2 regions of the Kitasatospora sp. NPDC041917 genome follow, and region 2 is predicted to be linked to the other one. Evidence: riboswitches for the same ligand, from Rfam matches in the RefSeq annotation. Region 2 holds a riboswitch; the other holds the start of a gene.
The links. Region 2 has a riboswitch for glycine ahead of gcvP (aminomethyl-transferring glycine dehydrogenase). Riboswitches for the same ligand answer to the same signal wherever they lie in the genome.
Positions count from the first base shown of each region.

Region 1: linked by a shared signal. The riboswitch ahead of gcvT (glycine cleavage system aminomethyltransferase GcvT) and the one ahead of gcvP (aminomethyl-transferring glycine dehydrogenase) in region 2 are both predicted to bind glycine.

Region 1 is NZ_JBVJBI010000007.1:277,062-280,454, forward strand. Features, by position in the region: gene gcvT (glycine cleavage system aminomethyltransferase GcvT) at 96-1,217, opposite strand; glycine riboswitch at 1,446-1,547, opposite strand; gene ACZ6EM_RS11610 (enhanced serine sensitivity protein SseB C-terminal domain-containing protein) at 1,805-2,608, shown strand; gene ACZ6EM_RS11615 (enhanced serine sensitivity protein SseB C-terminal domain-containing protein) at 2,726-3,393, shown strand, end outside.
Region 2 is NZ_JBVJBI010000040.1:13,874-17,266, reverse strand. Features, by position in the region: gene gcvP (aminomethyl-transferring glycine dehydrogenase) at 1-1,623, opposite strand, end outside; glycine riboswitch at 1,727-1,859, opposite strand; glycine riboswitch at 1,861-1,964, opposite strand; partial or broken gene ACZ6EM_RS32700 (PRC-barrel domain-containing protein) at 2,191-2,574, shown strand; gene ACZ6EM_RS32695 (DUF2382 domain-containing protein) at 2,722-3,393, shown strand, end outside.

The DNA of each region.
Region 1 (3,393 bases), on a different contig from region 2:
CATTCTCCAGGATGGGAAGCGGGTACGACGAAGCGGGCCGCCGCGCGGACGGCCGCGACGTGCGCAAACGGAAAAACGGGGGCCCCGGCGAAGGCTCAGCGGGCGCGCTTGTAGAACGGCAGCGCCACGACCTGGACGGGCTCGTGCTTGCCGCGCACGTCCACCGCGACGGTGGTGCCGGGGACGGCGTGGGCGGCGTCGACGTAGGCCATCGCGATCGGCTTGCCCAGGGTCGGGGACGGCGCGCCGGAGGTGATCCGGCCGATCGGCTCGCCCTCGGTGGAGACCACGGTGTACTCGGCGCGCGGCACCCGCTTGCCCTCGGAGACCAGGCCGACCAGCACCTTGGGCGGGTTGGTCTCGGCCGCGGCGGCGGCCTGCTCCAGCGCCTTGCGGCCGATGAAGGCGCCCTCGTTGGTGGTCTTGTCGAAGCGGACGACCCGGCCCAGGCCGGCGTCGAACGGGGTGAGGTCGGTGGACAGCTCGTGCCCGTACAGCGGCATGCCGGCCTCCAGGCGCAGCGTGTCGCGGCAGGACAGGCCGCACGGGATCAGGCCGTGGCCCTCGCCCGCGGCGGTCAGCGCCTGCCAGACCGGCTCGGCGTCGGCCGGCCGGCAGAAGATCTCGAAGCCGTCCTCACCGGTGTAGCCGGTGCGGGCGAGCAGCACGTCGCGGTCGGCCACCCGGGCCGGGAGGATCGCGTAGTACTTCAGGCCGGGCAGGTCGGCGTCGGTGGTCTTCGCCAGGATGCCGGTGGCCTCCGGGCCCTGGACGGCGATCAGCGCGTAGGTGTCGCGGTCGTCGGTGACGACGGCGTCGAAGCCCTTGGCGCGGGCGATCAGCTCGTCGAGGACCAGCTGGGCGTTGGAGGCGTTGGCGACGACCAGGAAGGCGTCCTCGCGCAGGCGGTAGACGATCAGGTCGTCCAGGATGCCGCCGTCCTCGGCGCAGATCATGGTGTAGCGGGCGCGCAGCACGCCCAGCGCGGAGACGAAGCCGACCAGCGCGTGGTCCAGCATCTCGCCCGCCTGCGGGCCGGTGACGGTGATCTCGCCCATGTGCGAGAGGTCGAACAGGCCGGCCTGGGTGCGGACCGCGAGGTGCTCCTCGCGCTCGCTGCCGTAGCGCAGCGGCATGTCCCAGCCGGCGAAGTCGGTCATGGTCGCGCCGAGGGCGCGGTGCAGCGCGTCGAGCGCGGTCAGGCGGAGGGACGACATGGCCAGGAACTCCTCGGTCGGGGCACTCAGGGGTGCACGCGCCGGACCGGACCCGCTCGGGTTCGACCCTGCGCGCGGGCATGCGGCGGCGTGGGTCTCCCCATCTGTCGTCGAACCTGAGAGCTTCACCGCCCACCGCCCGCAGCTGTTTCCAGCTTGGGGGACAGCATGACGGCTTGCACCGTGGGTGGGCGCACGACAGGGCCGGGCGCCGCTTTCCAGATGTGCCTAACCCGTGCGGTAGGGGTGCCTGAGAGATTCCGGGGAGGACTTGCTCCTTCGGCGCCGGCTGTGCCTGAACGGCACTCCGGGCTCTCCCGCGCGGGTTCGAGCGGCCGGTATGGAGTTGTGGGGGCCCGCGGCGCATGCCGTCGGACGGGCACATCATGGCACGTCCGGGACGGCGAGGGGAGAGGGGACCCGGTCACACCGCGCGGCACCCGGACGCGGGCCCGGGGCGGCACCCGGGACCGGGGCCCGCGGGGCACCCGAACACGAGCCCTAAAGGGGAGGCCCCGGGGCCCTAGACTGCTGCGCGTCGGCGCAGCAGAGGGCGGCCGAGCGGCAGAGGGCGGGATCGGCGGCGCATGGGGTACCCGGTGGAGCAGCAGCAGGAGTGGGGCGGACCGCAGGAGGCGCCGGCGGGCGGTTCCTGGCCGGCCAACGAGCTGGAGCAGGTGCTGACCGCGGCCCTGGGCGACCCGGGCGCGACGCCGAGGGTGATCGAGGTGCTGGCGCGCAGCCAGGTGTGGGTGCCGCTGCCGGCCGGGGCCGATCCGCAGGGACAGGCGCTGGACCTGCCGACCGTCGAGCTGGGCGGTGACCCGTACGTGCCGGTGTTCTCCTCGCAGGAGGTGTTCCTCCAGCAGGCGCCGGGGATGGCCTTCGCGGTGGCGCCGGTGTGGGAGTTCGCCCGCGGGTTGCCGCTGGGCGTGGGCATCGCGGTGAACCCGGACGCGGCCGTGGGCATCCCGGTGCCGCCGCAGGGGGTCGCCGAGCTGCGCCGCGGTCCGCGCGGGGACCGCTGGGAGGCCGCCGACGACGCCACGGCGCCGACCGGAGGCCGGGTGGCGCTGCGCGAGCCGGTGCCGGGCGAGGACCCGGAGCACTTCCTGGCCGCCTGCCGGGGCGAACTGTCGTCACTGCCGGGAGTGTTGACCGCCCGCAGGGCGCTGGCCAGCATCGAGGGCGAGCCGACCGTGATGTTCGTGGGCGTCCAGCTGGACCCGGCGGCACCGGCCGATCCGGCCGCGGTGAACGACGCGCTCGGCCGAGCGCTGGGAACCGCGCCGCTGCCCGGCGGCGTCCACCTCGTACTGCTCGACCTCGCCGACGACCCGGTGGTCGAGTGGCTGCTCACCCGGGTACTGCCGTTCTATTCGCGGGGCTGAGCGGGGTTCGTATCAAAGGCACGTCGCCGTGGCGGTGGCCGGTGCAGCGCCATAGGGTGCGTGCAGACGGCCGACGGGCCGGCGGGTTGAGGGAAAGAGGCGCGGCGAGGTGGGCGCATGAGTGCGGGAACGGGAGCGGGCGGTGTGCCGGGGCCCTGGGGCCAGGCACCGGCCGGGCGCCCGGGAGCTGATCCCGGCGCGTTGGAGCGCGCCCTGCGCGACGTCGCGCCGGAGCGCTACGACGCGTACGAGGGGCTGCTGCACGCGCTGGCGGACGGCCAGGTCTGGATGCTGCTGTGGCACGGCACGCCGGGCAGCCCGGACGCCCAGTACGGGAACATGGAGATCAGCGGCCACGGCTACGCGCCGGCCGTCACCTCGTCCGAGCAGCTGACCGCCTCCGGCTGGGCGCGGGCCCACGAGGTCATCTCCGGCCGGGAGATCGCGGCCTCGCTCTACCGCACCCGCTGGGGCCTGTGGCTCAACCCGCACGCGCCCGGCGGCGGCGTCGGCGTGCCCTGGGCGGACCTGCGGCGGGTCGCCGCGGGCCTGGACCGGCTGCCGGCCGGGCCGTTGAAGTTGAGCGAGCCGCAGCTGAACGCCCAGTCGTTCTTCGCGCTGCTGGAGCGGCAGGCCGCCGAGGTGCGCGCCGTGCGGGCCCTGCGCCGGGCCTGGGTGCAGCCCGCGGTGGGGGAGCCGTACCTGGCCATCGGCCTCGACCTGTACGAGAGTTCGCCGCCGGCGGTGGAGGCGGTGCGGGCGCTGATGCAGCGTGCGATCGCGGT
Region 2 (3,393 bases):
GGGGTGCAGCTGGCCGAACTCCGGCCAGGTCACCGCCTCCATCTCGGTGGTCGCGTTGAGCTTCATGGTGCAGGAGCCCAGCGGGATCATGCCGCGGTCCAGCGCGTAGTCCCGGTCCGACAGGCGGCGCAGGTAGCGCAGCATGGCGGTCTCCGAGCGGTGGCTGTGGAAGACCGGGTGGGTCAGGTACTCGTCCTCGCGCAGCAGCGCGGCGGGCAGCGCGTCGGCGGTCTCGGGGACCTCGACCGGCTCGACGCCGAACGCGGCCCAGACGCCGGCCAGGTGCTCGCGGGTGGTGGTCTCGTCGGTGGAGACGGAGATCCGGTCCGCGCCGTCCTGGAACAGGTTGATGCCGTTGGCACGGGCGGCGGCGGCGATCTCGGCCGCGCGGCCCGGGACGACGGCGGTGACGGTGTCGAAGAACTCGCCGTGCAGCAGCTCGACGCCGCCGGCCCGCAGGCCCTCGGCGAGGGCGGCGGCGTAGCGGTGGGTGCGGCGGGCGATGTCGGCCAGGCCGTCGGGGCCGTGGTAGACGGCGTACATCGAGGCCATCACGGCGAGCAGCACCTGGGCGGTGCAGATGTTGCTGGTGGCCTTCTCGCGGCGGATGTGCTGCTCGCGGGTCTGCAGCGCCAGGCGGTAGGCGCGGTTGCCGTCGACGTCGACGGAGACGCCGACCAGGCGGCCGGGCAGCGAGCGGGCGTACTCGGCGCGCACCGACAGGTAGCCGGCGTGCGGGCCGCCGAAGCCCATCGGCACGCCGAAGCGCTGCGAGGTGCCGCAGGCGATGTCGGCGCCCAGCGAGCCCGGGGACTTGAGCAGGGTCAGCGCGAGCAGGTCGGCGGCGACGGCGACGATCGCGCCCAGGCCGTGCGCCTGCTCGATCACCGGGGTGAGGTCGCGGACCACGCCGGTGGCACCCGGGTACTGGAGCAGCACGCCGAAGACGCCGCGCTCGGCGATCTCGGCCGGGATGCCCTCGGACAGGTCGGCGACGACGACCTCGACGCCGGTCGGCACGGCGCGGGTGTTGATCACCGCGACGGTCTGCGGCAGGGTCTCGGCGTCGACCAGGAAGACGCCGCCCTTGACCTTGGTGACCCGGCGGGCCAGCGCCATCGCCTCGGCGGCCGCGGTGCCCTCGTCCAGCAGGGAGGAGCCGGAGGTCGGCAGGCCGGTCAGGTCGGAGACCAGGGTCTGGAAGTTCAGCAGCGCCTCCAGGCGCCCCTGCGAGATCTCCGGCTGGTACGGGGTGTAGGCGGTGTACCAGGCCGGGTTCTCCATGACGTTACGCAGGATCACCGGCGGGGTGAAGGTGCCGTAGTAGCCCAGGCCGATCATCGGCTGGAGCACCTGGTTGCGGCCGGCCAGCTCGCGCAGTTCGGCGAGGACCTGGGCCTCGGACCGGCCCGCGGGCAGGTCCAGGGCGGTGATGGAGCGGATCGCCTCGGGCACCGCGGTCCCGGCGAGCTCGTCCAGCGAGCCGTAGCCGACGGACGCCAGCATCTTCTCCTGCGCGGCGGCGTCGGGGCCGATGTGGCGGTTCTCGAAGGGGCTGGCCAGCTCAAGCTCGGTGAGGGTCGAGGCGCCGGTGGGGCGTCCCGCGTTCGGCTGGGCGTTCATGGTGGTCGAGGCCTCCTGGTCACGGACCGGCGGGGGTACGCACGCCGGCCGGCTCCACCGCTGCGGGCAGCGGACGAGCCTGGGCGCGCGGACCCGACAGGCCTCCCCCTCTGTCATCGGGACCTGAGAGCTTCACCCGCACGGAGCGCTGTGGGCGCTCCGCCGGCTTGCACCGTCGGTGAGGGTGGTGATCGCCGGCTTCCGTGCCGACGCTCCTGCCCTGCTTTCCAGAGTGACCTACCCCACACGGTACGGATGCCTGAGAGATTCCGGGGAGGAGTTGCTCCTTCGGCGCTCCGACCAGCGGTTTTCGTGATCGGAGACTCTCCCGAGCGGGCTCTGCGGTCGCCGCCCAGGGTACCAGCGGGAGGCCCCCCGATCACGGGTGTGTCTGGTCACTGGAGGTCTACGCGCGTCCCCCGGACGGTCCAGCGCCGACCCCGGACGGCGCACCCGGGGTCGCGCTCGTCCGATTCATGGCTTTTGGTGTGAAGTGGCGGACGGAATCGGGTGCTCCGGCCGCCTTCCTGCGGGAGTTCCGCAGGTTCAGCGCGCGGGAGGAAAGAAGTGCAGACGGACATCGACCCCCGGGACCTCATCGGCCACAAAGCCGTCGACCGCAACGGAGACAAGATCGGCACGGTCGACGAGGTCTACCTGGACGACGCCACCGGCCGGCCCGAGTGGGCCGCGGTCCGGACCGGCATCTTCGGCCGGGACGCCTTCGTCCCGCTGACCACGAGCGAGTTCGCCGGCGACGAGCTCCGGGTGCCGTACGACAAGTCGCTGGTGAAGGAGTCGCCGGACTTCGGCGTCGGCCAGCACCTGTCCCCCGCCCAGGAACTCCAGCTCTACCGCTACTACGGGCTCGACACCCCGATGGACAGCCGCCCGAACGGCGAGAACGGGAGCCGGCCCAGGCAGCCCGACCTCGACTTCGGCACCACGGCGGCGGCCGCCGCCACGACGACCGCGGCGGCCCCGGCCAAGTCGCTCACCTTCCACACCCCCGAGCGGTCACCCGAGCACTCCCCCGAACCCCCACCGGCCAGGACCCCCGCTGCCGCCGACACCACCAGGAGCGCCCCGGAGGCCGACATGCGGACCCTCAGCACCCCCGCGGCCCCCACGGCCTCCCCGCCGGCCGAGCCCGGCTTCGCCGCACCCGCCGCACCCGCCGCCACCACCGCCTCCACCGCCCCTGTCGTGGAGCCGAAGCCGCAGCCCGCCGCCACGCCCGTCCCCACGCTTGCCCCGATGGCCACCACCACCGCGGCCGCGACCGTCACCGCCGCCGCGAACGCCGACGCCTCCTCGTCCGCCCCCAGCAGCCCGGTCGAGGTCACCTGCCGCGAGGAGCGACTGGAGATCACCACCGAGTGGCACACCCTCGGTACCGCGAAGCTGCGCAAGTACGTGACGACCGAACAGGTGGAGCGCCGCATCCCGGTGGTCCGCGAGCGCGTCCGGGTCGAGCGGACGCCGATCAGCGACGCCGAACGCGCCACGCTCACCGAGAAGGAGATCTCCGAGGCCGTCGAGGAGGTGACCCTCCGCGAGGAACGCGCGGTGGTGCGCAAGTACCTCGCCCCCGTCGAGCGGGTCCGCCTGATCGTCGAGCGGTACACGACCGAGGAGGTGGTCCGGGAGGAACTCCGCCGCGAGAACGTCGAGGTCCACGACGCCACCGCCACCCGGCCCACCGCCTCGGCCACCCCCGCCCCTTCCTCCGCCCCGCCCTCCAGCGCGTCCCCCGACGTGGCCCGTGAC